2 linked regions of the Limibacter armeniacum genome follow. The protein of the gene in region 1 binds, or shares a complex with, the protein of each later gene. Links are inferred from orthologs where the notes say so. Each region holds a gene or a part of one and is shown on either strand. Other genes may lie near its edges. The genes, in order: mfd and uvrA.

What was found.
Region 2: the proteins of mfd (region 1) and uvrA are in contact, whole or in part, in a crystal structure (PDB 4DFC), measured with the Escherichia coli proteins. The link is inferred for Limibacter armeniacum from one-to-one orthologs.

Annotation. Positions count from the first base shown.
Region 1 is NZ_JBAJNO010000009.1:2,269,065-2,284,604, reverse strand. What follows is about bases 7,958-11,887. They hold mfd (transcription-repair coupling factor), read left to right. Parts: upstream 7,958-8,294; coding sequence 8,295-11,687; downstream 11,688-11,887. Other genes in these bases: V6R21_RS27275 (NAD(P)H-dependent flavin oxidoreductase), read right to left, coding at 7,958-8,035. In the rest of the region: V6R21_RS27310 (AAA family ATPase), read left to right, coding at 1-906; V6R21_RS27305 (sensor histidine kinase), read left to right, coding at 972-2,609; V6R21_RS27300 (response regulator transcription factor), read left to right, coding at 2,596-3,297; V6R21_RS27295 (secondary thiamine-phosphate synthase enzyme YjbQ), read left to right, coding at 3,436-3,873; V6R21_RS27290 (lysophospholipid acyltransferase family protein), read left to right, coding at 4,043-4,969; V6R21_RS27285 (vWA domain-containing protein), read right to left, coding at 5,057-6,157; V6R21_RS27280 (Crp/Fnr family transcriptional regulator), read right to left, coding at 6,277-6,921; more of V6R21_RS27275, read right to left, coding at 7,052-7,957; gliding motility lipoprotein GldJ, read left to right, coding at 11,943-13,148; V6R21_RS27260 (hypothetical protein), read left to right, coding at 13,316-13,543; V6R21_RS27255 (L-dopachrome tautomerase-related protein), read right to left, coding at 13,617-14,687; V6R21_RS27250 (FkbM family methyltransferase), read right to left, coding at 14,802-15,479; V6R21_RS27245 (glycosyltransferase family protein), read right to left, coding at 15,521-15,540. UniProt on the Escherichia coli protein: Couples transcription and DNA repair by recognizing RNA polymerase (RNAP) stalled at DNA lesions. Mediates ATP-dependent release of RNAP and its truncated transcript from the DNA, and recruitment of nucleotide excision repair machinery to the damaged site.
Region 2 is NZ_JBAJNO010000009.1:2,093,968-2,108,963, forward strand. What follows is about bases 7,832-11,217. They hold uvrA (excinuclease ABC subunit UvrA), read left to right. Parts: upstream 7,832-8,191; coding sequence 8,192-11,017; downstream 11,018-11,217. Other genes in these bases: V6R21_RS26610 (lysophospholipid acyltransferase family protein), read right to left, coding at 7,832-7,836; V6R21_RS26620 (hypothetical protein), read left to right, coding at 11,199-11,217. In the rest of the region: V6R21_RS26565 (peptidase associated/transthyretin-like domain-containing protein), read right to left, coding at 1-282; V6R21_RS26570 (DUF5606 family protein), read right to left, coding at 487-930; sdaAA (L-serine ammonia-lyase, iron-sulfur-dependent, subunit alpha), read right to left, coding at 1,198-2,109; V6R21_RS26580 (NADH-quinone oxidoreductase subunit A), read left to right, coding at 2,364-2,837; V6R21_RS26585 (right-handed parallel beta-helix repeat-containing protein), read left to right, coding at 2,866-4,287; V6R21_RS26590 (DUF3592 domain-containing protein), read left to right, coding at 4,328-4,840; V6R21_RS26595 (DUF3592 domain-containing protein), read left to right, coding at 5,074-5,832; V6R21_RS26600 (hypothetical protein), read left to right, coding at 5,879-6,658; Asp-tRNA(Asn)/Glu-tRNA(Gln) amidotransferase subunit GatC, read right to left, coding at 6,685-6,972; more of V6R21_RS26610, read right to left, coding at 7,066-7,831; more of V6R21_RS26620, read left to right, coding at 11,218-12,263; V6R21_RS26625 (efflux RND transporter permease subunit), read right to left, coding at 12,348-14,996. UniProt on the Escherichia coli protein: The UvrABC repair system catalyzes the recognition and processing of DNA lesions. UvrA is an ATPase and a DNA-binding protein. A damage recognition complex composed of 2 UvrA and 2 UvrB subunits scans DNA for abnormalities.

The sequences.
Region 1 (15,540 bases):
AATAAGATACGACTGCCTGATATAGGTATAGATGAAAAGCTATTGCAGGAGTCGCTTTCGATGCTTAATCAGCTGATTGGTTTACAGGGCGTAAAGCGAGACTTGGATAGTTTGGTTAAGCTGGTACGTTTTTACAAAGAGTCCGGAAAGGATGTATTGGGGCGTTTCTCTTTACATTCCGTGTTTAAAGGAAATCCAGGAACTGGAAAAACGACTGTAGCCCGAATTCTATCGCAGATATATAAGGCATTGGGAATTCTTGAACGTGGACATTTAGTGGAATGTTCAAGACAGGATTTAGTTGCTGGCTATGTCGGGCAAACTGCCATCAAGACCAATGAAATGATTGAAAAAGCCCGTGGTGGAGTCTTGTTTATAGATGAGGCATACGCTTTGTCTGGAGGTGGTCAGGCTTCTTCTGATTATGGAAAGGAAGCAATTGAAGTACTACTGAAGGAGATGGAGGATAAAAGAGGGGAGTTTATAGTAGTGGTGGCTGGTTATACGGATCAGATGCAGAAGTTCTTGTCAACAAACCCAGGTTTGAAGTCCCGCTTTGACAAGGAGCTCTATTTTACAGATTTCGAAATGGAAGAACTGTATCAGATAGCGGAGCAGTTACTGAAGAAGGAGGACTTGTTCTTTACAGAAAAAGCAGAAGAGCATTTCAAGTTTTACTTAAACAGTCTGTACAAGCAGCGAGATCAGTATTTCGGAAATGGACGAGATGTCCGCAAGATTATTTCAAAGGTAATCAAGAATCAACATCTGCGTATGTCTGATATCCCTTATGAGGAGCGTACGGAAGAAATACTCCGGACAGTAGATATGGAAGATGTTAAAGAGTTTTATCCAGGCAACGAAGAGCTTCTGATTGGGGTTAGAGGCATAGGGTTTAATTATTAGATTGAAAAAAAGGATTTTGGGAAGGAAAGGGTAGTTGGTTGCTCTTGTGGAGTATAGCGTAAATTATGGCAAAAAGAAATCTGATATTTGTAATCAGCCTGATGAGTGTGGCAATGCTCGGACTGATTGTATTACAGTTTTACTGGATCAATGAAGCTGTAGAGGAAAGGACAGAGCATTTCCGTCAAGAGATTGGGGAAGTACTGACTACAGTCGTAAAGCGAATTGAACATCAGGAAGCTGCATTCTTGACAAGGCAGCAGGTAGATGATAATATAAAGCTATCTGATAACCTTAGGTCAGTAGATTATGATTCGGCAGGTAATGCTCGTTGGACAGAACAGCAAAGGCTACGTATCAAAAGAACCTTCAGCTCTGATAAGCTGACTCAGCAGGGTTTTGCTTATCAGGTAGAGGAAGAGGCGGTGATCAAGCGATCGGGTGTTGCTCGTAAGACACCTATTCAGGACTTGAACCGTAATGACCTTCGTTTGGAGCAGAAGATGGACGATATTTCTAAGGTAGTACCTGATTCGTCACATTCAGCTAAAGATGAGGAATTGGCTTACCTGACCAAGATTGCACAGAAGACGAACTTCATCGATATGATCTTAAGGCAGATGGTCATGATGGAGGATAAGGATATAGAGGAACGTGTTTCCTTCAATACCTTGGATTCATTATTGAAACAGGAAACTTCAAGCAGGGGGATCACAACAGACTTCAACTTTGCTGTAAAGCATATGGAAGGTAAAAAGGCTTCCATTGTTTATTGTAGCAATGATAATCAGCAAGCAGATATCTTGAAGTCAGATTATAATATCAGGCTTTTCCCTCAGGACTTTATGGACTCAAAGAATACTCTTTTTGTACATTTTCCTGATGAAGGCGCTTTTATTCTGCAAAAAATGGGTGCCGTATTGGGTATGTCAGTGGTCTTTATTTTACTGACCTTATGTTCATTTGTTTTCGCCGTAATGACGATCATCAAGCAAAAGCGAATTTCGGAGATTACAAATGACTTTATCAGCAATATGACACATGAGCTGAAAACACCCATCTCAACTGTGTCGCTTGCATGCGAGGCGTTATTGGATCCTGATATTCAGAAAATACCTACTATGCAGAACCGTTACCTGAACGTGATCAAGGATGAGAACAACAGGTTAGGAATGCAGGTAGAAAAAGTGTTGCAGATTGCAAGGTTGGAGCGTCAGAATATCAAGTTGAAGATTGTGAAGACAGATCTTCATAACCTGATCAATAAAGCAGTCCAGAATGCAGCAATTCAGGTAGAAAATAGAGGAGGGGCTATAGAGACAGATTTGCAGGCTGCTGATACGTTGATAGAGGCAGATGAAGTGCATATGACCAATATTATCCATAACCTATTGGATAATGCCAATAAATATTCACCTGAGGTACCACAGATTTCCATTAAGACGGAAAATAAGGATGGAGGTATTATGCTGATGATCTCTGACAATGGGCAGGGAATTCCTAAGGAGTCGGTAGGGAAGATTTTTGACAAGTTCTATCGGGTGCCAACAGGAAATGTGCATAACGTAAAAGGGTTTGGCCTTGGACTGAGTTATGTCAAACACATTGTTGACGCACATTTGGGTCAGATATCAGTAAAAAGTAAAGTAAATAAGGGAAGTACATTCACAATATATATACCATTGAAACATGGAGAAAACTAGAATATTACTCGTAGAAGACGATCCGAATTTGGGCATGCTTTTGTCTGAATACCTTGAAGTAAAAGGTTTTGATGTAAAGCACTGCAAAGATGGTGAGGAAGGTCTTAAAGCATATCAAGAAGGCGATTTTGACTTGTGCATTTTTGACGTGATGATGCCAAAAATGGACGGTTTTACATTGGCTGAACGTATTAGAAAATCAGATGTAGAAATTCCTATTTTCTTCCTGACGGCTAAGTCTTTGAAAGAAGATACGTTGAGAGGTTTTGAAGTGGGAGCAGATGATTATATGAGTAAGCCTTTCAGTATGGAAGAGCTGTTGGCAAGGTTGCAGGCAATCTTGCGTCGTTCAAAGAAAGCATCGAATGAGAAAGAAGCGCAGACAGTATTTGATATTGGTCGCTTCACGTTTGACTTCAATGCTCAAAAGCTGAAAGACAACGAAGAGAACACAGAGCAAAGACTGACTTCAAAAGAAGCTGCATTGCTTCGTTTGTTGGCAATCCATAAAAATGAAGTGATGGATCGTTCTGAAGCTTTGAAGAAGATTTGGTTGGATGACAATTACTTCAACTCTAGAAGTATGGACGTTTACATTACAAAGCTGCGTAAATTCCTGAAAAGTGATGAGTCGCTGAAGATTGTCAATGTTCACGGACAAGGATTCAAATTAGTGGAGCTTAACTAAGCAAAACGAAAATTGATACAATTAAAAAAATCACCTGCTCAAGAGGTTTTTACTTTTGGCCAGGTGATTTTTTGTTTTTCTGTTATAATTGAAACTGCTTTGTTGGCATATCCTTAACAAATATCAAAAACGGACAATATGTATTATCAAAGAACCTTTAAGCTAAAGCCTTATTCAAGAGGTTTTCACCTGATTACGCGTGAGATTGAAGAGCACTTGTCTGACTTGAGTGCCATTGAGGTGGGGATGGCAAATATTTTTATCAAGCATACTTCAGCTTCACTGACGCTCAATGAGAATGCAGACCCTACAGTAAGGAGTGACTTTGAGAGACATATGAATAAGATGGTGCCTGAAAATGCACCTTATTTTGAGCATACATATGAAGGTCCTGATGATATGCCAGCCCATATCAAAAGCTCATTGATGGGAGCTTCAGTGAGTGTTCCCGTTACAAATGGAAGGTTGCATCTAGGAACTTGGCAGGGAATTTACTTGTGTGAGCACCGTAATCATGCATCAAGCAGGGAGATAGTTGTAACAGTTATGGGAGGGAAAAAAGGCAACTTGTATTAAGTGAAGGAACATGTTCGTAATTTGATTTGTTAGCACTTGGTTTCGGCTTATAAAGGTAAAAAACATTAACTTGCGAACCTGTTTGAAAATAGCACTGAACTTAACAATACCTAGGCATGTTTTATAAAGCTAGGTAAGGGATACAACATACTAACACAAACTTACAGAGATGAGCCGTAAAAAGGGTTTGAAAAAACTGAAATACGATGTGCTTTATGTGGTAATCAAGGCAATGATTGACATGATCTGCTTTATGCCACGTAAATCCATGATTCGTTTGGGTGGAGCTATCGGCAAGCTTGTATATGCCGTAATGAGTGGGGAGCGTGAAAAAACGATCCGTAACTTGACCATTGCTTATGGAAATGAGAAATCTCCTGAAGAGATTAAGAAAATGGCTAAGAAGGTATGGGAAAATATTGGTAAGAATGCCATTGACATTATCCGCTACCGCAACATCCAAAACCTTGAAGACTATAAGAAAATCGTCAAGATTGAGGGTGTTGAGAATTTGGAAGCAGCCTACAATTCCGGTAAAGGTGTAGTAGGACTGGTTCCTCACCTAGGTGCATTTGAGATGGTGGGTACCATGCCATTTGAAATGGGCTATACGGTAACCATTGTAGGTGCGGCTTTGAAGGATCCCCGAATGAATCAGCTTCTTGTAGGAAACCGTACTTTGAGAGGTGCCAAATATGTGGAAAGAGGTCAAAGTACCATTAAGTTGGTGAAAGCACTAAAGAGTGGAGAGATTGTCTTCTTGCTGATTGATCAGGATACACAGAAGGTCCAAAATGTGTTTGTTGACTTCTATGGCAAAAAAGCGGCTACTCCGATTGGCGCTACCATGTTGGCACAGCGTACAGGAGCTTTGGTATTGCCAATGGCAATCAGAAGAATGGAAGATGATACGCATCTATTGACCATCAAGCCTGCAGTGGAGCTAAAAACGACAGGAGATCAGGAAAAGGATATGGTGAATAATACACAGATACTTTCCAATTACCTTGAAGACTTTATTAGGGAAGCACCCGAACAGTGGGTGTGGATGCACGAAAGGTGGAAAACAAGACCTGAAGAGGAATTGGTATCATAATGTGATTCCAGAAAAATTGGAGAAAAATATAAATCCCTTAGAGAATGTACTAAACATCATCTAAGGGATTTTTTATGGAATTGTCAATTAGATTTTCTTTCGCCTGTTTCTTTGGTAATCCTCAAAGATCAAATCTCCTAACCCTCTCAAGCTACTGAAGTAAGCTTTTCCCTGATTGACTTCTGTAAATTCTCGTACAAACTGTTGTAAGTACGGGTCTGTGGCAATCATAAAAGTGGTAATTGGAATTTTCAGCTTTCTACACTGAGCAGCAAGGGTAAGTGTTTTATTCAGAATTTTCTGATCAATGCCGAAGCTGTTTTTATAATAGTGTAACCCTTCCTTGATACAAGTAGGCTTTCCATCCGTAATCATGAAAATCTGCTTGTTCGGATTTTTTCTCCTTCTCAGAATATCCATCGCCAACTCAACGCCAGCCACTGTATTGGTATGGTAAGGTCCCACTTGCAAGTAGGGTAAATCTTTCAGTTCGATTTGCCAAGCGTCATTTCCAAATACAATAATGTCCAAGGTGTCTTTTTTGTATTTGGTAGTAATGAGTTCAGCCAATGCCATTGCTACTTTTTTGGCAGGAGTGATGCGGTCTTCCCCATAAAGGATCATGGAATGGGAAATGTCAATCATCAGCACTGTAGAGGTTTGTGCCTTGAACTCTTGCTCCCTGATTTGTAAGTCACCCTCGGTTAAGGTAAAGTCTCCTAAACCATGATTGACTTGTGCATTCTTGATAGACTCCGTCATAGAGATCTGGTCAAGAGAGTCTCCAAACTGGAAGTCACGTAACTCAGAAGTGAACTCATCACCTTGCCCAATATGAGGTGTCTTGTGGTTTCCTTTATTTCGGGATTTTCTGAGCTTACCAAAAATTTCCTCCAATGCACTTTTACGGATAGTCTGCTCGCTTTTGGCGGTCATATTGAGTTCTCCCGTTTGTGGATTTTCCTTGATATAGCCTTTATTCTTCAGGTCTTCAATAAAATCCCCAATGCCATAGTCACCATTAGTCAGGTTATACTGCTTGTCCAGCTCAGTCAGCCATTGCAAGGCTTCAGCTACGTCGCCTGCGGTTATGGTCAGCAGTTGCTTGAATACGTCCATCAGGTTTTCGAATGGAGAATTTCCATTGCCTGTTTTGGGTATATATTTTTCGAAACGGTATCCTTTCATGTCAACAGGAATTGATTGCTGAGAGTATTGGTGTTGCTTCCAGATCAGAATGAGAAGCTTATTCAATATACAAACTATACAACCAAACTATGCAGGCTCTTGTTTATTCTCCTTCTACCTTATTCATATTTTCGCATTTCTTCGGCTAGGTCTTTTTCTGATACAATCTTGAGGGATTTGTCTTCATACTGAAGAAGACCCTTGCCTATCAATCTTCGAATAATCCTGTTGATACTGCGAACACTTGTTCCCAAGTACTGTGCTATATTTTCCTTGTTGAGGTCTAGCGTTTCATCATCCTTAGCACTATTGATCAGTTTCAGGACAGAGTATTCCATCGGAAAACTGAGATGTGTTGAGGCTCTTTCTGAAATCCGCATCAGTCGCCAAGCAAGCAGCTTGTTCATATGCAGTGAGAAGGCAGGGTCATGATCCATCCAATCCTGATAGAGGGGTTTAGGAATCAATACTGCTTTACATTGGCTAATGGTCTCCACACTACAAAAACAAGGACTGTCAAAAAGGATTTCAGCTTCTCCCATAACTTCGCCTTTTCCAAATAAGCCAATCAGGTATTGATTGCCTTTGGAGGTAGTATGAAATGCTCTTACGCTTCCTTCCAGTAAAATAAAAATCTGTTTTGGGGGAGTGCCTTGCTCCAACAGGTTTTCGTGAATTCCATATTGGCGTGTGATGAAGTGACGCTTGATTTGCTCAGGAGCATTTTCAAGTAAGTTAAGTATATCTGTGGAGTGTGGAAACATCTTATCAATTGCTGTTTGTAAATCCTATTTAAGGCAAAAATAGGAAGCTGTTATAAGATCATTGACATTCCCCAATAAAAAATCCCTCTGAATCGATTCAGAGGGATTAATGGCTGTATTAATATATGTCTTATTTTTCTACGGCTACAGCAGCCGTTTCATATTCTTTGATCAAGGTGGTGACTACCTCATCTACAGAACGAACAGCATTAACATACTCAATGGAAGGTCCGGCACACCAAACTGTTTTGTAAGTAGCACTGAAGGCGGACTTTTCAAGCATCTTCATACCTTTATAGAAAGTCAGCATCTTGGCAAACTTTTTCATTTGCTTATTGCTGTTCAGAAATGATTCCAAGAAGTTTTGTTTGGTCCCAATTTTCTGAACGTATGGCGTGTTGATTACAGTGCAAGGAGTACCTGAAAGCTTGTTGGTCATCACAATATCCTTGGCTCCGTATTGCACGCAAGCTTGCTTGTATTCTTCTGAGACACCTGCCTCGTGAGTGGCAATAAAAGGACTTCCCATTGAAATACCACAAGCCCCTAAATCCAGTTTCTCCTTGAATTGAGCTCCTGTTCCTACACCACCCGCAGAAATTACAGGTAAATTACAAGCGTCAAGCAGCTCAGGAATCAGCTCCGCAGCAGGTGTAGGACCTGCATGTCCTCCTGCTTCTTTGTTGACTGCTATAAGTGCATCTGCACCAAGTTCTTCTACTTTTTTGGCGTACTTGGCATCTACTACATCACAAAATACCTTGATGCCTTGTTGCTTACATTTCTCAATGATGCGTTGTGGACTTCCTAGAGATGTAATGATGTAATCAATTTCAAGGTCAAGGCAACTTTGCAGTTGTTCTTCCAGTCGTACATTGGATTTGTTGGCAATAAGGTTGATGCCTACAGGTCCGCTAACCTCATTTTTTATTCCCTCGATAGCTGCTCTAAACTCTTTGTCCGTTCGGTAGTTGAGTGCAGGGACAGCACCTGTAATTCCACTTCGGATTGCTGCTTTTAGCATCTCAGCATTAGATACCAAAAACATAGGAGCTATGATAATCGGATAGCGAATACCCAACATTTCAGTCAGTGCAGTGTCTATTTTGTTCATTGGGTTCATCTTTGTTGTGTTGTTTAATGATTTGATCAGAGAATCAAGATATAGAACATTTCTTTTAAATGCACTATTGCGGTAGTGAATATTCATTTACTTAGGATAGGCAGTAAAACGAAATGACAAGGCAGCGTGTTACTAAACGAGGAAATAGGGTTTGTAGTGAGAATTAATCCTTGGTAAATGGAAAACCCTTCCAATCTTTGGAAGACTTACTGTATTTTTGTGAAAATATTGAAAAACTGATAATTGGAAGATGGCAAATAGCAAATTGACTTCAGCAGATACAGAAGTACATAAAATCACAGCAAAAGGTTTTCTGGAGCAGTATCAGCAAGATGCACAAGTGAGGATGCTTGCTGATCAGCTTTCTGGTAAAGAAGCGATGTGTTTGCAGGTAAAAGGCATGTCAGGAAGCTTGGATGCAGTAGTGACAGCGGCTATCTGTGATTCGAAAAAAGGAACTCACTTGTTTGTGATGCATGACAAGGAAGAGGCTACTTATTTTCTGAATGATTTGCAAAGTATTTTACCTGAAAGAGAAGCCTTGTTTTTTCCGACTTCCTATAAAAAGCCTTATGAGTTTGTGGAGGTCGAAAATGCCAATATTCTCCAAAGAGCAGAAGTGTTGAATATTATCAGCCAGAAGAGAAAAGAAGGAGAGCTGATTGTCACTTACCCTGAGGCATTGACTGAAAAGGTAATCAATCAACGGTCTTTGTTGGAAAATACCTACACTGCTCGGGTAGGAGAAAAGTTCAATATTGATTTTATCACGGAGCTTTTAGTAGAATACGAATTTGAGAAAACGGATTTTGTATATGAAGTTGGACAGTTTGCTATTCGTGGTGGAATTGTTGATATCTTCTCGTATGCGCATGATTATCCTTATAGAATAGAGCTTTTTGGTGACGAGATTGATACGATCAGAACTTTTGATCCGTTGACACAACTCTCAAAAGAAAGCTGTGACTATGCTGCCATTGTTCCTGATGTTCAGACAAAGCTATTGCAAGAAATCAGGGAATCATTTTTACGTTTTTTACCACAGGATACTACAATTTGGGTAAAGGAGTATCAACTGACTTTGGATGTCATTGAAAACTACTTTGAACGTGCTACAGACAGTTTTCAGGAAATATTGGCAGCCAATGGAAATACTCAGGTAATTCATGGACCTGATGAGCTTTTTGAGACAAAAGATAACTTTGAAAAGTTTGCAGAACAGTACCATAGAGTGGAGTTTGGGAATCGCTTTTTCCTGAAACCAGACCTTGAGATCGTTTTCGAATCAAGTCCGCAGCCTTCTTTCAATAAGGACTTCAATATGTTGGCAGATACATTGGAGGCAAATCAGCATCAGGGGGTTCGTAATATTCTAGTGGCAGAATCTCCAAAACAGTTGGAGCGTTTACATACCATATTTGAAGAAGTAAACCCAGATCTGACACTGTTCGAGTTGAACTTGGGACTGAGAGGAGGCTTTTTGGATAAGCTTAACCAAATTGCTTGCTATACGGATCATCAGATTTTTGAACGTTACCACAAAGCTAAAACAAGATCCCGTTTCAAGTCTTCCTCAGCGATGACCTTGAAAGAACTGCAATCGCTGAATATCGGTGATTATATTACCCATATTGATCATGGCATTGGCAGATTCGGAGGATTGGAAAAGATGGAGGTCAATGGTAAGGAGCAGGAAGCTGTGAGGTTGATTTATCGAGATGATGACTTATTGTATATCAGTTTGCATGCGCTTCACAAGATCTCCAAATACTCAGGGCAAGACGGTACAATGCCTCAAATGAGTAAGTTGGGCTCTCAGGAATGGGAAAAGAAAAAGTCTAAAGCCAAGAAAAAGGTAAAGGATATAGCTCGGGAGCTAATTAAGCTTTATGCAAAGCGAAGGGCAGCGAAAGGGTTTGGTTTTTCTCCTGATAGCTATTTGCAAGCAGAATTGGAGTCATCATTCCTTTATGAGGACACACCTGACCAAGCAACAGCTACAGCAGCAGTCAAACAAGATATGGAGCAGGATTACCCGATGGACAGACTGGTTTGTGGCGATGTAGGTTTTGGTAAAACAGAGATAGCAATACGAGCAGCATTTAAAGCTGTAGCAGACAGTAAGCAGGTTGCGATACTTGTTCCTACGACTATCCTTGCCATGCAGCATTACAATACCTTTAAAGGGAGGTTAGGGAATTTGCCATGCCGAGTTGAGTATATTAACCGTTTCCGTTCAACAAAGCAGATTCGTGAAACACTGAAAGACTTGAAAGAGGGGAAGGTTGATATCCTTATTGGTACACATCGGATTACAAATAAGGACGTTCAGTTCAAAGACCTTGGGTTGTTGGTGATTGATGAAGAACAAAAGTTTGGGGTTAAGACTAAGGAGAAAATAAAGGAAATGCGTGTCAATGTAGATGTTTTGACATTGACGGCAACGCCAATTCCAAGAACACTTCATTTCTCAATGATGGGCGCAAGGGACCTTTCCGTAATTTCGACACCACCTCCAAACCGTCAGCCTGTCACGACTATTCTGTCAACCTACAGTGATACGATGGTTCGTGATGCAGTTGCTACTGAGATTAGAAGGGGAGGGCAAGTATTTTTTGTCCATAACCGAATCAGCGACATTGAGCATATGGCTAATAATATCATGCATTTGGTACCTGATGCAAAGGTGGCTTATGCTCATGGTCAGATGGAAGGTCCAAAGTTGGAAAAGATCATGCTCAAGTTTATCGAAGGGGAGTATGATGTATTGGTCTCTACCAATATCATTGAGTCTGGTTTAGATATTCCAAGTGCTAATACCATCATTATCAATCGGGCACATATGTTTGGCCTGTCCGATTTGCATCAAATGAGAGGTCGGGTTGGGCGCTCTAATAAAAAGGCATATTGTTATCTGATGACGCCTCCGATGATTAACCTGACAGCTGAAGCACGAAAGCGTTTGAGTACGTTGGAACAGTTCTCGGATCTTGGGGATGGTTTCAAGGTGGCGATGAGAGATTTGGACATTCGGGGAGCTGGAAATCTGCTTGGAGGAGAACAATCTGGATTTATTACAGATTTAGGCTTCGATGCATACAATAAAATACTAGAAGATGCAGTTCAAGAATTGAAGCAGGAGGAATTTAAGGAACTTTTCAAGAATGAATTGGACCTTGGAATGCTCAAAGTCAGTTGCAGTATTGAAACTGATTTTGAGATTTTGATCCCTGAGGACTATGTTAGCAATATTTCTGAAAGATTAAATCTTTATATTGCTGCCGATAAGCTAAAGGATGAGAATGGGTTGGAGAAATTCAGAAACTCACTCACCGATCGCTTTGGGCCTATTCCATCACAAGTAGAAGATCTGCTTAAAACAGTCAGGTTACGTTGGTTAGCAGAATCATTGGGCATGGAGAAGATTATGCTTAAAAATGATACGCTGAAAATCTACTTGTTGGAAAATAAACACGTTTCCTATTATCAATCAGAAGAGTTTGGTAAGATATTGGCATTTGTCCAACAGCAAGGGAAACGTTGCACATTAAAAGAAACGAAAAAGCGTTTGATCATTATCTTAGATGATGTTTCCTCAATCAAAGAAGCGATCAAATGTCTTGAGCATATAAAAAATGCATGATTATTAGGATCAAGCAGAGTTGAAAGTAAAAATGATATTGAATAATTCTTACATGGCAATATTTTTTCAACCTAAAACGAGAATTTTTTAGATTTTTTTACTTTTGCCCTTTGTTAGGTATAATTATTGACACCGAGTTAAGTGAATTTTAATACCGGATATTAGATAATCATTCGTTCATTCGTTAATATTGAGCTTAAAAATACAGGGAGCGGCAAGAGCCCTTTTCCGGTGAATTTTTATTCAGACACAACTATGAACAAAGTAAGAAATTACATTTACCTGTTTACATTGCTGTCGGTTCTGGCAGGTTGTTCAAAAAATACTAAACCGGACGCTTACGGTCCCGGAAGAGCAAGTACAGTTACAGGGCTGGAATATAACGGGGATGATGACAACTCGTTTGCAGTAAGAGATTATAATGGTATGCCTGAGGCACCGAACATGGTTTACATCGAAGGTGGTAGGGTTGTATTGGGCTCTTACGAAGAAGATCTTTTGAAATCGATGGATAACATCGAAAGAACAGTCTCAGTAAGTTCATTCTGGATGGACGAAACAGAGATTGCCAATATTCACTGGCTTGAGTACTTGCACTATGCAATGGACTCAGGTAAGCAGTACTATGATGAGGCTTTGCCTGATTCAACAGTATGGAAAGAAGAGCTGGCATTCAATGACCAGTATGTAGATCACTACCTTCGTTATCCAGGCTTTAGATATTTCCCAGTAGTGGGTGTATCTTGGATCCAAGCTCAGAAATACTGTCAGTGGAGAACTACTACTGTAAACAAGCAATTGGCACTTCAGAATGGTAACGATGATGAGGTGGAAGCTGCTGAAAACGGTCAGAGAATTCCATTGGAGTCAGGAATTGTACTTCCTGCTTTCAGATTGCCTACAGAGGCAGAGTGGGATTACGCTGCTCAGGCATTGATCGGTTTGCAAGAGTTGGATGAAAACTACAGTGAGAGAAGAATCTACCCTTGGGATGGCCACTCATTGAGAAACCCTTATGGTGAAAGCATGGGTGACTTCATGGCTAACTTTAAGAGAGGTCGTGGTGACTACGCAGGTATCGGTGGTAAGCTGAATGATGCAGCGATGATTACTACTTGGATCTATGATAACCCTCCAAACGACTTTGGTCTGTACAATATGGCAGGTAACGTAAGTGAGTGGGTTGAGGATATCTACCGTCCGCTTTCTTACCAAGACTTCAGTGACCTGAACCCAGTTCGTAACAGTGATTACTTGGATGGTCCTGATTATGGTTATGCTTATGACAGCCGTAACTACGAAACATTTATCTCAGACCACATTAGAGTATACAAAGGTGGTTCTTGGAAAGACGTAGCTTATTGGTTGGCGCCAGGTACAAGAAGATTCCTTGAGCAAGATTCAGCTACTTCTACAATTGGTTTCCGTTGTGCAATGATTAATGCAGGTAGAAACCACTAAGAAGTAATCAATATAGAATACTGAAAAGCCCTTACAGTAAGATAACAATACTGTAAGGGCTTTTTTTATACCAAAGGCTGGAATAATCCTTTGTGTTTAAGGCTGTAAATGATATTTTTGCGACTGTCAATTAAGTGGTGATTTATAAATATATAATAGTAATATTCATGAAAAAGAACCTGATCAAATTGGCTTCAGCGGCAATGCTGCTAGCTTTGGCTTCTTGCGGTCAACATAATACAGCACCAAGTAAAGGTGTTAACCTTGACAGCGAAAGAATTTACGGAAAGAGCAGAACTGCAACTCCAGCTCAATTGGATATCCAATACCCTGAGCCAACTTCAGAAGATGCTGAAAGAGTAAACAAAATCAGAGAGGAATTATTCCCTAACTAATCTTACTCTTTTTGAATAAAAAAACAGGACAAACGATATGATACCGTTTGTCCTGTTTTTTTATAACAACTTTTTATTGATGCTCGAGGAGCTTTTTAGGATTGATCTTATATATCTTATAAGTGGTTCTGTCTTTTACCGGTAAGTGAATTTGAGAAGTAGTAAAGTATAAGTTACCATTTCCATCAGTAGCAAAAGAATCTGCCCACTTAATATCTGAAGAGTTAATTAACTCAACGTATTTTCCATTATTAGTAAAGCTGTAAATAGCATTGGTTTCTAAAGAAGCCATATAGAGGTTTCCATTTTTACCGAATAACATCCCATCAGGAGCATGGATTTCATGGACCTTCTCAACCTGTTGTCCTAGCTCTTGATCAGTGTTTGTAAGAAGTGCTTCAGTTGGGACACGATACAGCGTATGCCCTGAAAGAGCAGCATAATAAAGGTACTTACGATCAGGAGACAGGGCTATTCCATCTGAGTTTACACTATTCATCCAAGTGATATCACCAATCGTCAATCGATCTGTTTCTGCTTTTGTAGAAGGATGGTTCGATAACCTACGATTTGCTTCACCTGTTTTTAAGTTTAAAGTGATAATACCTCCTGTTCCAGAGTCTGTGATATAGGCAGTATTGTTTTCCTCATCAATACGAATATCATTTAGGTAAGTATCATTTGGAATGATATCAGAAGGAAAACGGTAACTTCTTACGAGGGAATCTGTATTGAGATCAAATTGATAGAGCCTTGGTCCCCTTTCGACAACACCTCTAAACATTGGATTTGCGGGATCTAATACCCAAAGTCTGTCTAGTTTGTCTACAAAGACACTCTGTACACATACAAAACTACTGTCATTGTTGTCTTGATAGTTATTCCATAAGCTGTCAGGATAAGCAATAGCCTCACCATCAATAATTTCGGCAACGGAAACAGGAACATTTTCAGACCACCTTGGATAATTGACAAACATTCGTCCGCTTTTACTTATAGCTATACCAGTCCATTGCTTTTCTGATGAAGCAACTTCCTGTAGCTTTTCACTTTCTTTTGCAGCTTGAGTGGAATCTTGCTTGGACTGACAGCTTATAAGGAGGATGGGAATTGTGATTGGGATAATATATTTCTTCCAGTTCATTGTAATTGATCTTTTGAATGAAATTAAAATAAAAGTTGGAAACTGAGTAACTGGAAAAGGAGGGAGGATGTTCAGACAGGAATAAGTATGATGTATCCCTGTCTGGTATCAAATTTATATGTTGAGACAGTTGTCAACTTTATAGAATATAGTTGTGCACTTATTATACACCATACCGGGAGCCATGCCCCAAAAGTCAATCTTCTTAAAACCTTTTTCTGTCATAAAGTCTATTGCTTCCTGATATGAAGCCCGTTCTGTGTCGTCGAGAACAAGAATACCTGATGAGGATAGCGCAGAAACTGAAGCTTTTGTACATGCTACACGGTCTCTGCCATCTACTATAATAATATCATATTGCTTACCTGATTCAGGAGCAGCATTATAGTAAGATGTAGGGTCTTCTTTTAAGTTCCGAAAAAGGAGTTGGGCATTGGTAGGAAGCATTTCTTTAACCTCTTTGATCCATTCCTCATCATGCTCTACTGATGTTACAGAGTTACACCTTTCTGCATAAAAAGCTGTAGAGTTTCCACTTCCGTATTCGAAGATATTGAGTTCTTTGTGAAGACGGGGTCTAATGAATTCTATAAAACTATAGGTAACCCAAGGTATTGGGCATTGGTCCTTATTTACGGGTCTTTTTTGAAGAAAAGATACACCCCATCCAGTTTGATGAAGGTAACTGTCCTTATACATAAATAAGTCGCCTGCCGCTGAAAATAATAGGTCTAGCCTTTTGGCACGGACGCTGCCTAAAAAAGGCTGTAGAAGTTTTGCAAAAAAATTCATTAGTAGTTTTATGCGCAATTAATATTGATTGTTAAATAACTTTATTCTCTTCCTGCATGGA
Region 2 (14,996 bases), 170 kb from region 1 along the record:
CATATTCTCAGGGATTGTCACCTTTGCTGTCTGAAACCCTTGATAGGAAATAAAAAGGGTATCAGCTCTTCCGATCTCCAAGGTTGCTTTACCGCCTATATCTGTCACTGCACCCTGATTCTTACTGGTAGTAATATGAGCAAATGGAAGTGTAGCACCAGAAGCCTTATCCAAAACCAAAACCGAAACTGATACCTTTTCTTCTTCTGGTGTTTCTTCTTGTGCTAAAAGGGAAAATGGGAATAATAAAAAAATGAAAAGTAAAAATCGCTGATTGCTCATGACGGAAAGTTTATTCGACACTATCTAAAAATATGTGTAATGTATCAGTATTTTGATTCACAGCGTGTTAAAGAGGGGTTAAAAAGAAAATAAAGGTTGTTAAAAACTACTGACACAAAAAATATATAGGCAAAAAAAATCCCCGAGTTCCAAACCTGAAAGGATTGAAATTCGGGGATTTATACAATGGATTACTGACCTTGCTTATTCAGCGTCCTTTTCTTCTTCTTCAGCCTCGTCCTCTGTCTCAACAGCTTCCAAAGCCTCAGGATAGTTAGCAGCAATCAGGTTGTACCAGTTTACCAGTTTCTTGATATCTGAATTGTAAACTCTGTCTGTATCGTAGTTAGGAAGTACTCCTTCCAAGAAAGATTCCAGTTCACTGTCTTTAGAAACGTCAATTTTGATATTGTCTCCGTGTTTCTCTTTGATGATTGAGAAAATTTCTTCCAACGGAACTGACTCTTCAGACTGTCCTGTTACGTAAATCGAGATTTCTTTCAGAACTGAAATTCTTTGGCTGGCATTTACCACCATTTTCTTTTTCGCTTCGCTTACCGTTTCGACAATTACACCCGACCTTGTTGGTTTCAGGATTTTATAAAGTCCAGGTTTACCTGCAATTGATGCTACGTCTCTCAAGTTCATGTTCTAGTGAATTTTTTTAGTCTTTATGAACAAAAAGGCAGAAGTGTAAAGTTTTGCACTGCCCAAAGCGGCACGTTCCTACCTTTTCGCACTTATTCCATTAATAATTTCTTCCAACAATAGATTAGTGTACAGTGCTTACTCTATTGCCATGATCTTTTTGGTTTAACCGAAAAAAACGGCTACAAAAATAATTTTTTTCGAGGAGAACTACATGCTATTAACATATAAATCTCTATCCTTTTTATTGATTTCAGTTTGTGAGGCTTACAGATCCGATTCGTCTTCCTCAATGATATCAATATCTGAAATCAATACACGCTTGGCTATTGCTTTACCTGTTGGGGTTGCTGCCAACCCGCCCAATGCCGTTTCCTTGTAGCGATCTTCCATATGTGCACCTACTTCGCCCATGGCATCCACACATTCATCAACCGGAATTACACTGCTAACATCAGCGATGGCAATCTGCGCAGAAGAGTTGGCAATGGCTGCAGCACTCGCATTTCTAACAATACATGGAACTTCTACTAGCCCTGCCACCGGATCACAAACCAACCCAAGCATACATTGAACTGTAATTGCCACAGCATTAAATACCTGTGTGATAGAACCACCCAATGCATAGACAATCGCTCCAGCTGACATTGCCGCCGCAGTTCCTGTCTCTGCCTGACAGCCACCAACGGCACCTGCAATTCCCGATTTTTTTTCCATAATCAATGCAATGCCGGCAGCTACCAACATGCCTTCAATCATGGTGTCATCATTAAGGTTATGTAACTCCTGCAATGTCACCAACACCCCTGGCATAATACCCGAAGCTCCCGCTGTGGGTGCTGCAACTACCCTGCCCATACAAGAGTTGACTTCCTTGGCTGCCAAAGCACGGCTGATAAGTTTCTGAAACTCTGGAGAAAGTACCGTCACAGGGGAGTTGAATACCTTCTTACCTGAATTGTTTACCATTCCTGATCTAGAGGTCATGTCCTCCTTCAATCCCGTCTGTACAGCATCTTTCATCACCTGATATGCTCTCAGGAGGTTTGCCCTGATTTGCTCTTCCTGATGACCTCGCTCTCTTGCTTCGTATTCCAATACAGGAAAATAAAGCGGCTTATCTTCTGTTTCACAAGACTTTTTCCATTCTGCAAAACTATCAAACAATACAACTGCCATATCCCTACTAATTGTTGATTTTATATGTATTCTGTTTATCTGGTTAGTCTATTTAAATGACTCGACGGTAAAACACTTTACGGTCCAAATCTGTTGCAAGATCACGATTTTTAGGAAGTTTAAAAATGATTTAGGGATTGAGGTTAAGGGAGGTGAAATCGAGAAATGCGGCAACAGAAAAGTATATCAGAAGAAGACTCTGTATATTTGTTGACGTTGAAAGTAATTGTAAATAAAAAGACTAAGCTCAGGGAATGGAAAATTCAGTTGTAACAGACTTTGGCTACCTTCTGCTTTTCATTATAGCAGGTTGTGTGTTTGTGGGAGGAGGTTTTGTCGCTTCATCATTGTTGCGCCCTAACCGTCCGAACTACGAGAAGCTCACGACTTATGAAAGTGGTGAAGACCCGATCGGTAATGCATGGAGCCGTTTCAATATCCGCTTTTATGTAATTGCCCTTATCTTTCTGCTTTTTGAAGTGGAGTTGGTCTTCCTGTTTCCTTGGGCAACGGTATTCGGTAACAAAGAGATGATCGATCAGACAGATGGTCTATGGGGTTGGTTTGCCTTGCTGGAAGTTTTTGTATTTGTATTGATTTTGGTACTTGGTCTTGCTTATGTATGGAGAAAAGGCTTTTTGGACTGGGTACGTCCCGAACACAAGCAGTCAGACTTCAAGTCCAAGGTTCCTGCTTCCATGTATGAGCAGATCAACAAGAAATACTAACCCATCTGTTTGCCTGAAACAAAACCCTATGAGATATATCACAAAAACCTTTTTTGCGCTTGCTGCCTTTGCGGCACTTTTTGCCTGTGACCCTGAGAATGAGGAAATCACTACTGATGAATCAGCAATGCTGACTTTTTCTGCGGACTCTGTCATCTTTGACACTTTATTCACAGAGGTAAAAAGTATTACGAAACGCTTTAGGGCAATCAATACATCCAATAAGGCTGTCAATATCAGTAGTATTTCATTGGGCAACCCAACGGGGTCTTATTCTCTGGTAATCAACGGTGCCAAGACCGATCGTGTAGAAGATATATTTCTTAGAGGAAATGATAGCCTTTTGGTCTTGGTGGAAGCTACTGTGAATCCTCAAGACAAAGACTTGCCTTTTTTGGTACAGGACTCTGTCGTATTTGAAACCAATGGCAATGTTCAGGATGTCAAACTGGTTGCTTGGGGGCAAGATGCCTTCTTTCACAGTAAAGGAGAAGTTATTGAAGGCGAAACAACTTGGACTTCCAACCGACCACACGTAGTAACAGACTCACTTTTTATTGCAGAAAACGCCATCTTAAATATAGAAGCTGGCTCCCAGATTTACTTCAACAATAATGCTTACGCCATTGTATTTGGCTCCCTACATATCAATGGTACTTGTGAAGATACTGTAAGGCTGGAAGGCATCAGACGGGAAGAAGACTATCTTGATGTAGCTGGCCAATGGGATGGACTCTATTTTGCGCCATCCAGCCATGATAATACGATCAACAATGCCACCATCCGAAATGGTGGAAGTGGTATTTACCTATGGTCAGAAGAAGTGCCTGCCACCCCTGCTATTACCATCAATAATACGCTTATTGAAAACATGTCTTCTACTGGTATTTTCCTGATTGGCACCAATGCCGAAATCAGTAATACCATTGTCAACAATTGTTTGAGCTACACCCTTGCACTGACATCAGGAGGAACCTATCGCCTTACACATAATACCTTTGCCAATTTTGGAATTGACTTTGTAAGAGAACTCCCTGCTGTCAGCATTTCCAATGTTTATGTACCTGGCTGGGAAGATGATCCTACTATGCGACTGGATGACCTGAACCTTACCCTAACCAACAATATCTTTTGGGGTAACCTGTTGGATGAAATCCTAATAGTAGAAGCGACAGACAAACAATTGGCTATCAATTCTCAAAAAAATGTTTTCCGCTCGACTGAAAGCTTGGTGGAGAAACTAGGTACTGACAACCTTTATTATGGCAATCAAATCACGGATCAAGATTCCTTATTTGCCTCATCTCCTTCAGACCAACGTTTCGAATTAAATAAAAATAGCCCTGCAAGAGATGCAGGTATAGTTACAGAAAACGGTGCATCTCCATGTACTCCTCATGACAACATGCCTGACATAGGTGCCATTGAGTGGGTGGAAGCACAAGAGTAATACCTTCAGAAATCTATTTTTTGACTAAAAACTGTTTAAGATGTCACTATCTCAAAAAGTTAAGCTCGTTTTTTCACACCCTCAGTTTGTTGTCGGCTTTTTTATAAGCCTATTCTTTGGACTGTTTATGGCCATCTTTTCTCAAGACTTTTACTTGATAGACGAGTATAAGTTATCTGCTGCTCCAGTGGAAACCAAAGGTGAAATACTGGCTATTGAGGAAACAAATGCCTCATCCAATGATGAGCTCATATTTAAGTATCATTTCAGTTATGCTCTTGAAAACCCTGAGGGAAGCAAAGAATGGGGTAACGGGTGGTCTTATAACACGTGGGACAACAAGCAAGTCGGCGACACTGTAACGGTGACATATGCAAAAGAAGCTCCTGGAGTTGCTGTTATCAAAGGACATACACTTTCCATATTTGGTATCTGGGCTACTATCATTCTAGGCTCTTTCACCTTAATCTCCCTTACTGTCACCCTTTTTGGCCTTAAGAAAGGCATCAAGAGTATCCGAAAACAACCGCTCCATCACAGGAAAGCCTGGTAATGGTTTGACGCTATTTTATCCATAAATCAGGTAAGCTTTATAATAAAACAACTCCATGGAATTTATAAAGCTTACCATCTTCCTCTCTTATTACATAAGCGAATTCGTGAGACTCTTCATTTAGCCCTATAATACACCCCATAAATAATCCCCAATCCTGTTTTGCCTTATGGAACAGACCTGATTTATTTTCAATAGGCTAACTGAAATTACCACACTTACCCTTTCCAATAATGAAAAACCGTTTTCTCACCACACGACAAAAAATTGATGTCATTTTATCTCACAACAGTATTTGGCTTGGTATGACCATCGCACTATTCAGCGGATTCTTTGCCGTTGCCTTCTCTACGGACTTTTACCTGATAGACGAGTACCAACTTTCCTCCAATGCTACCGAAACCAACGCTGTCCTTTTAGCCATAGAAGAAACCAATGCGTCTGTCAATGAAAAGCCGATCTATAAATACACCTTCAGCTATCTACCTCAAGAAAGAAAACAAGAAAATGCCATTAGAGGGTGGTCTTACAGCACATGGGAAAACCGACAAGAAGGAGACTCTGTCGTAGTAAGGTATGCCCAGACATCCCCCAACGTTGCCATTATCAAGGGGCAGTCACTGTCTATGTTCAATGGCTGGGTTTTGCTTCTGTTCAGCCTGATTTCTTTGGTTGCTTTTATCATTGCGATAGTTGGATTTAGAAAAGGACTGAAAGATATCTTCATCCTTGAATATGGCAAGATGGCTCAAGGCACATTGGTCAAGACCGAAAGTACTGGTGTTGTAATCAATGACAAACCTGTCATGCGAATGATATTTGAGTTTTCTGATACTGAAGGGCATTCAAAAAGGGCTGCTGTCAAAACAGTAAAACCTCAGTATCTCAATGACGACGATAAGGAATGGCTCGTATATATGCCGGGAGAACCAGTCAAGGTTGTTATGGTGGATACACTCAGTAAAAAAGTGAGAGCCTTATTCAACAGGTAAATTATTTGATATCATAACAGTTCAATATTTAACCTAAAAACCCAATATGACTGCTAAAACACGTTCATTACCCTTCTCCTATAAAGTATTTCTGATGCTATCGACCAAAAGGTTTTGGTTTGGTCTTCTTGGTATAGGAGCTGCCTGGCTACTTTCGCTTGTTTTTTCTACCGATTTCAAATGGGATGAAGCATACGCACTACATACACAGCCAGTAGAAACACAAGGGGTATTAATAGCCATTGATGATACGGGAGCTTCTCAATCCGATGAGTATATCTATAAATACACTTTTAAGTATAGCCCTAATAAAAATGAGGAAACGAGTTCCATGCAAGGCTTTTCCTACAGTCCGTGGCAAGAGATAAAAGAGGGTGACTCTGTTGCTGTACTATATGCTCAGTCCTCAACAGGTGTTGCTGTTATTAAAGGACAATCGCTTGGCATATTCGGAGGTATCAAGTCAGTGCTGGTACTTTATCTGACACTTTATTCTATTCCTTTTGCTTTAGTTTTTTCAGGAATCAAGAAAGGCTTCAACTTAATCCATATCCTCCAATGTGGTGATTTGGTAAAAGGGGTATTAGTCAAAACCGAGAGAGGTAATATAACTGTCAATGATGTGCCTCAATCTATCTTGTTTTTTGAGTTTTCAGATACCAATGGAGACACCAAAACCATTTCAATTAAAACGTTTGAACCTGACCAATATAGCATCAAGAAAAAAGAGTGGTTGGTGTATAAGCCTGGTAAAGAGGATCAAGCAATAGCGTTAAATACTTTAGGAGAGAGTCTCAGCAGCTGTATACTAGAAAGCCAATCATAATACTGATTGGCTTTCTGCTTTTATAACTATTCCAAAACCTTTGGAACCCTGAAGTATGCTTCATCTTTTTCAGGAGCATTCTTCAAGCCTTTATCTCTTGAGAGTGGTGCTTTCACTTCATCCTCACGCCAGTTGTTGGTTACCTCCGTCATATGGGTAAGAGGCTCAACCCCTTCAGTATCCACTTCTTCAAGCTTAGCCACCCAATTGACTATATCATTCATACTCTTCACCATTCTCTCTTCATCTTTTTCATTGAAGTACAGTCTGGAAAGGTGTGCAATCTTTTCTATCGCTTCTTTATCTATTTTCATCTCGGGTATTTGATTTTAAGCTTTATGGGGTTCAACTCTTCCTAACAAAAGTACCAAACTATTTACAAACTCAGGAAAGAGAATAGCAAAAGTTTATTTCACTTCCTCCTCCAATGTAGTCTGGTAATACTCAGGGAAGTACTGCGCCAATTCGGCATTGATAGTGTCCATCACCTGCTTTTTCAACATTGGGATATCCTTGGTAGTCAAACCTGTTGTCTCGATGGGCTCATGTTGTACGATCTTAACTGGGCACCAACTCAGCTCAGGTGCTAGTGATGGCCACAGTTTCCAGTTATGCAATAACGTAATCGGTACGATTGGTATTTGCTTTTTGATGGCTATCACAAAACCTCCTTCTTTCATTTGCTTCACTACCGGAGGCTTGCGGTTCATGGTTCCTTCTGGAAATACACCTAAACTATGTCCTCGGTCCACAGCAGCACAAGACGATTCTATTACATAATTGAAATTCCCTCTCTGTCCTCTGTAAACCGGAATATGCAGGTTACGAAACATCCAGCCAAACAATGGTGCTTTTACTAGTGCATCTTTCCCCAAGAAAACTGCAAACCGGTTACTGACCATCCCTACAGCAGGTGTATCCAGAAACGACGTATGGTTGGCACAAAAAACATATGGCTGTTTCTTGTCCAGCTTTTCTTTTCGCTCGATCGTAACAGGTGCTCCCATAAAAAGGTATGCACAATGGGCCCAAACTTTATTGAGGTAATAGGCCAAATGGTGCAGCTTCTTACCAGGGTAAAGGATGATAATGGCAAATAGTGGAAGCAATGCCAGAAACACAGCTAAAAACCAAAACACGCCCCAAACGAGGTACACCCTTTTGATGATCTTTTTCATGACTGTAATAAAAAGTTGCAGGCAGGGAATTACTCCAAAACAATACTGCCGCACAGTTATTATTCTATTGGAAACTGCTTTCTATCCGGTATCAAAAAACAGCTACCGGTAAAGTCAGGTGGTCGTATACACTTCAAAACCACACCAATTTTAAATACAAATCACAGGATAATGAAATCATTCAAATAATTTTTAGGATAAATAACAATCAGTTACAAAACGCAGGTTCATATTATTCAAAAGGGTTCACAAAATTCCATTGTTGATTGTTTTCCTACAAAAGGAAGTTCTAACCACAAAATATCCTAAATTTGTGAGAATGCTCGATTCCGAACGCAAACATTGACTGACAAGCATGGCAATTTCTGTAGATCAACTCGACCCAAAACAATATATCATTGTAAAAGGGGCAAAAGTTAATAATCTCAAGGGTGTGGATGTAGCCATTCCCCGTAATAAATTTGTGGTGATCACGGGTGTTTCCGGTTCAGGAAAATCATCCCTCGCTTTTGATACGCTTTTCGCTGAAGGGCAACGCATGTATGTGGAAAGCCTGAGCTCGTATGCGAGACAGTTTCTGGGACGAATGGAAAAACCTGAGGTTGAATATATCAGGGGGGTATGCCCTGCCATTGCCGTAGAACAGAAAGTCACAACAAAGAATCCACGTTCAACTGTTGGGACTACAACAGAGATTTATGACTACCTCAAATTGCTCTATGCCCGTGTCGGTAAAACTTATTCTCCTGTTTCAGGACAGGAAGTCAGTAAGTCAAGTGTAACCGACATTGTCAACTTTATCAACAGCCATGAAGATGGCACCCGTTTTCTTGTGCTGAGCCCCTTACAGATCAGTGAAGACCGAACACTTGACGATGAACTGAAGCTACTTTTACAAAAAGGTTTCAGCCGTGTTGAGATCAATGGTGAGCTGGGCTTTATTGAGGAGTTAATTGATAAGGATGAGTATAAAAATGTTCAGGCCAATACAACTGGGTATGATGTCCAGATTCTGATTGACCGTAATGCGGTACAAAAAGAAGATGAAGACAACCAATTCCGTATTGCAGACTCTGTTCAGACCGCCCTTTTTGAAGGACATGGCGAATGTCTGATCGAGATGATCAATGCTGACCGTAGTACCCAACGTCACCTTTTCACTGACCGATTTGAGGCTGATGGAGTCAAGTTTGAAGAGCCAAGCGTCAACCTTTTCAGTTTCAACAACCCTTATGGAGCCTGTAAACGTTGTGAAGGATTTGGCAAAGTACTCGGCATTGATGAAGACCTTGTAATTCCAGACAAATCTCTCTCCATTTATGAAGGAGCAATTGCTCCTTGGAGAACAGAAAGCATGAGTAAATGGCTTCAGCCATTGATCAGAAATGCACACCATTTTGACTTTCCGATCCACAGACCTTATGCAGACCTGACTGAAGAGCAAAAAGAAGTACTTTGGACTGGAAATAAACATTTCAAGGGAATTGATGCTTTCTTCGGCCACTTGGAATCCAAGACTCATAAGATACAGTACAGGGTAATGCTTTCCCGTTATCGAGGAAGAACAACATGTCCTGACTGTAAAGGTACCCGCTTGCGCAAGGATGCATCATATGTCAAGATTGATGGAAAGTCCATTATTGACCTCGTTTTACTTCCTATAACAGAAGTAAGTGAGTTTTTTGATAATATTCAGCTTTCCAAATACGAACATCAGGTAGCGGACAGACTATTGGCTGAGGTTCGCAACAGGCTGGTATATTTGATTAAGGTCGGCTTAGGTTACCTGACACTTAACCGTCTTACTTCCACACTATCAGGAGGAGAATACCAACGTATCAAACTGGCTACCTCACTAGGTAGTGCTTTGGTAGGTTCTATGTATATTCTGGATGAACCAAGTATTGGACTTCACCCTAGAGATACAGAAAACCTCATCGCCGTACTGAAAGAACTCAAGCGCTTGGGGAATACCGTAATTGTTGTGGAGCATGAGGAAGATGTGATGCGATCAGCTGACCAAATTATTGATATTGGGCCTGATGCGGGAGTCTATGGTGGTGAATTGATTTTTCAGGGAACAATAGATGATATGACTGACCCTGAAGTGAGTCATACAGCACGTTACCTTCACGGAATAGAAAGGATACCTGTACCTGCCAAACGCAGAAAGTGGAATGAATATATTGAGGTTTTGGGAGCCAAAGAAAACAACCTTCAAAACATCTCTGTAAAATTCCCGCTTAATACCATTACCTGTGTAACGGGTGTATCTGGTTCAGGTAAATCTACTTTAGTGAAAAAATGCCTGCAACCTGCACTTGGCAAATTACTGGGTAGCTACAACGAGGAAACAGGCAAAATGGAAGGGCTGGACGGTATGACCAAGTCCATCTCACATGTTGAATTTGTTGACCAAAACCCTATCGGAAGGTCTTCTCGCTCCAACCCTGTGACCTATGTCAAGGCTTATGATGCTATACGAGAATTATTCACATCACAACCTCTAGCCAAACAAAGAGGCTATAAGCCTGCTTTCTTCTCTTTCAACGTAGATGGAGGTAGATGTGAAGCTTGTTCAGGAGAAGGTACTGTCAAGATTGAAATGCAGTTTATGGCTGATATTTACCTGCCATGTGAAAGCTGTCATGGTACCCGCTTTAAAAGTGAAATCCTTGACATCAAATACAAGGAAAAAAATATTGCAGACATTCTGGACCTGAGTATTGATGAAGCTATGGTTTTCTTTGAGGATAAAAAGAAAATCACTGACAGACTAAGACCTTTGCAAGAAGTAGGGCTTGGTTATATCAGGTTGGGTCAGTCTTCCAATACCTTATCAGGTGGAGAAGCCCAAAGAGTAAAATTGGCTTCGTTCCTAGTGAAAGGTACACTCAAGGAAGGGGAACGAGTACTGTTTATCTTTGATGAACCCACTACTGGCCTACACTTCCATGATATCAATAAACTGATGAAGTCCATCAATGCGCTTGTAGACAATGGTCACTCCGTTATCATTATTGAGCACAATATGGAAGTTGTAAAAACTGCGGACTGGGTTATTGACCTTGGCCCTGAAGGTGGAAAGAATGGTGGTCAGGTTGTATTTGAAGGACTTCCTGAAGACTTAGCTAAGCAGAAAGACAACCATACAGCACGATACTTAAAGCCTGTATTGTGATTTTCAAAGGCATCAAGTAATATCTATATACTTTCCCCACTTGTTCGATAAGCAGGTGGGGATTTTTTTATATAAATTATAGTAAACAACAGGAAGTACTTCAAAACACTACTCCTCACAATACCATTCAACAACTTACTACGTGTATTTCCTTTACCACTTATCATTAACCCTTTAACGTATGTACTTTAGTGGACATCTAAAGTTTGATCCTTCTCAGGCGACCCGTATTGAGAAGAAGAAACCCCTGAATGTTTTCGGCAGAATGTTTTTCAACCTTACAGCTGGTGCCTTCTCTACACAGGAAGAACATGAAACCTTTTGTGCGGTTTCAATACTTCAACAACTCTATCAGGTATTTATATCGCTAAAAGTAGATAACATCATCCGGTTAAGTAGAAACAACTTTGATTTTTACTTAGATGAAAACAGTGTTCCTGATGATTTCAGAAGTGTTGTCAAAGAGTTCAGGACAGGGATAGACAGTATTGAGGCTGAACTATTCGATCAGTTAAGTATGATGCTTGAATATGAAGATGCCACTTTTTATTACTTGATCGACATCAATATAAACAGGGTACACCCTGTAGGCACATACCCCATCGATATTGTAGTCAATGCCGTATTAAAAGATTTTGCGACCAGTACAAAAGGTGATGCTATTTCTCTCAAGGCCAAAATGACTAATACATTTGCCAGTCAGGAATCTTATGATTCCTACGTAAGCAATAAAGAGCAAGCCTTCAATATCTTTTTAAAAGACCTAACACAGAAAATGCGTCAGCATGTAGGGATTGATGATGTGATTTCAGAGACAAGACAAAAAATTATCCGACCATTCAAAAAATTGGAGTTTAACAATGAAATTCCGCTAAAGCATCCCCGGTCGTCAGCACCTGTTTACAGTCCTTATTATGATTATACCAATTCCTTTTTCTATGCTTGGTTATGGGCAGAATTGCTTCACCAAAACCACATAGAGATTCATAATTTTGACTTGGTTAATAGCCATGGTTCCACAATTATTGAAGTTGGTCAAAATGGCTTTAATGCGGGTGTCAATGACCTGATGAATATATCCGTTCCCTTTCCTGAAATCGACAACGACAGTCTTGTTACTGACTTCCCTACAGCAAGCATTCATTTCATAGAGCATCATGAAAACCAACAACCTTCTACTACGAACTTCTCTTATGCCAACTTATGGGGGGAGGCTATCAATGAAATAAACCGTACAGATGCCTAAAATATTTTCACAAAACCCTAAAACAGAAAAAGCCCAAGTACGGTATGTACTTGGGCTTTTTCAATATATATTTCACCAACACGATTACTCAGAAACTGGTGCCTTTGTTTTATCAACAAGGGCAGACACATAGTGCCCATTCTGATTGGCTGGTGCTGTTTTCTTAGCACTTTCTCCTTTACCTAGAAGAGTTCCCATAATGTTACCAAACTGTACAGACAGCAAGTACATTACAGGTACAATGATCAAAGTAAGGAATGTAGAGAACACCAATCCATAGATCACAGTCATTGCCATTGGTCCCCACATATCTGCGTTGTCACCACCAAAGTAAATTTGCGGCTCAAAGCTTGAGAACATTCCAGCAAAGTCAATGTTCAGACCCACTGCCATCGGCACCAAGCCTAGAATCGTTGTGATTGCTGTCAACAATACTGGTCTCAGACGTGTATAACCTGCCTTAACAATACACTCCAGTACTTCATTGACTGGTAGGTTATCGTCACCCTCAAGTCCTAACTCTTCCTTACGGCGATTGATCAAAAGATCTGTATAGTCAATCAATACGATCGCATTATTCACCACGATACCAGCCAAGGAAATAATACCAATACCGGTCATAATGATAATGAAATCATTCTTGAACAACGTAAGTCCCAAGAACACACCAATCAGGGAGAATACTACTGACAGGATGATGATAAATGGTTTTACAAACGAGTTGAACTGTGATACCAGAATCAGGAAGATTGAACACATTGCAATCAACATTGCATTGCTCAAAAACTCCATTGATTTCTGCTGTTCTTCCTGCTCACCTGTAAACTTGAAGGCATAACCTTCTGGCATCGGATAACCTTCCATTACTTTCTTTACAGCATCCACTACCTTGTTTGAGTTATACCCCTCAGTAATGTTGGAGCTTAGTGTCACCACCTTGTCCAAATCTTTACGTTTTACTTCTCCTACTGTCGAAGTGTACTCAAGGTGAGCTACCGCTGAAATTGGCACTTGGTGCATTTTACCTTTATTGTCACGGAAAGTCAGACGCTGATCTGCCAAGGCAGATACATTGTAACGGTACTGATCTTTCAGGCGAAGCATAATTGGATACTCATCCTCCTTGTCTTTCAATTTGGAGATTTCCTTACCGTAAATTGCTGTACGTAAAGCCATGGCTATCTGACCAGTTGAAAGTCCGTAGCGACGAGCCTTGTTTCTATCAATCTGTACTTGCAGTTCCGGCTTGCCCACGTTGATATCCATTGAGAGGTTATCAATACCCATTATGCCAGACTTATCAATCTTAGATTGCATCTCATCTGCCAGCTCAATCAGTTTCGAATAATCATGCCCTGTTATTTCGATGTTGATTGGTTTACCTACTGGAGGGCCGTTGCGCTCCTTATCCGTCACCACGCTTACGCCTGGTATTTCTTTGGCGATCTCAGCACATTGGCTCAGAATAATTGATGTATTTTTACCATTACGCTTCTCAAAAGGAACAAACGCAATCGAGATTTTACTCTTATGAGGAGTGATACCACTACCAGTATTCTGGTTAGGGTCATTTGTATTTTCACCAACGTTGGTTACAATCGACTCAATGATATCTTTATGTGGTTCCAGCTCCTTGTAAAGGCGTTTCTCCAGCTTCTTGGTGATATCATTTGTCTGCTGAACATCTGTACCTAGTGGAGCTTCAATATACATGTATACATATCTAGGCTCATTCTCTGGGAACAGACCTACTGTTGGCTCACTCAAACCAAACATCATCACTGATAAAATTAACAAGCCAAAAGTACCTAATGTAATTAGAATTGGCTTATAACCACCCAATGCCCACTTCAGGGTTTTCAGGTAAATTTTCTCCAAAGCAACCAACAGCTTGTCCTGGAACCAGTAAGAAGCTTTTTTCAGGTAATAAGCATTCAGCAAGGTCAATACACCAAATACCATTAGCAGGTTAGCGATTGTATAGTTACCGCTATCACCAAAGAACGTTACGATGTAGAAGACAATACCCAATACCACCAAGGCAACACCTGAGATCAGTTTCAGCTTGAGGTTTCGGTTCATATTACGGTCATCCACAACCATATACTGTTTTGCTACCACAGGGTTGATCACCAAACCAATAAACAGAGATGAAGCCAGTACGACAATCAATGTAATTGGCAGGTATTTCATAAACTCACCCATGATACCACCCCAGAATGCCAATGGCACAAATGCCGCAAGTGTTGTTGCTGTAGATGAGATAATTGCCATCGCAACCTCACCAGCACCTTGCTTAGCAGCAGCCTTAGAATTAAAGCCTTCTTCCCTGAGTCGGTAGATATTCTCAATAATTACAATCGCATTATCCACGAGCATACCCAACGCCAGAATCAAGGCAAAAAGTACTACCATGTTCAATGTGATTCCCATAAAGCTCAGGATCACAAATGACATCAGCATTGACAATGGAATCGCAATACCTACAAAGATCGCATTTCGCAATCCCATAAAGAACAGTAGTACTGCTACTACCAGAATCACACCTGAAATAATGTTGTTCATCAAGTTGCTCAACTGGTTTTCCATATCCTGTGCCTGAGATTGTGTAATGGCAATATTCAGGTTTCTTGGCAGGTAAGACTCTCTAGCTTCCTCCAATAAGTCATCAATCTTCTTGGTCGCGTTAATCAGGTTCTCACCACCTCTTTTTACTACTTTCAGTGAGATTAC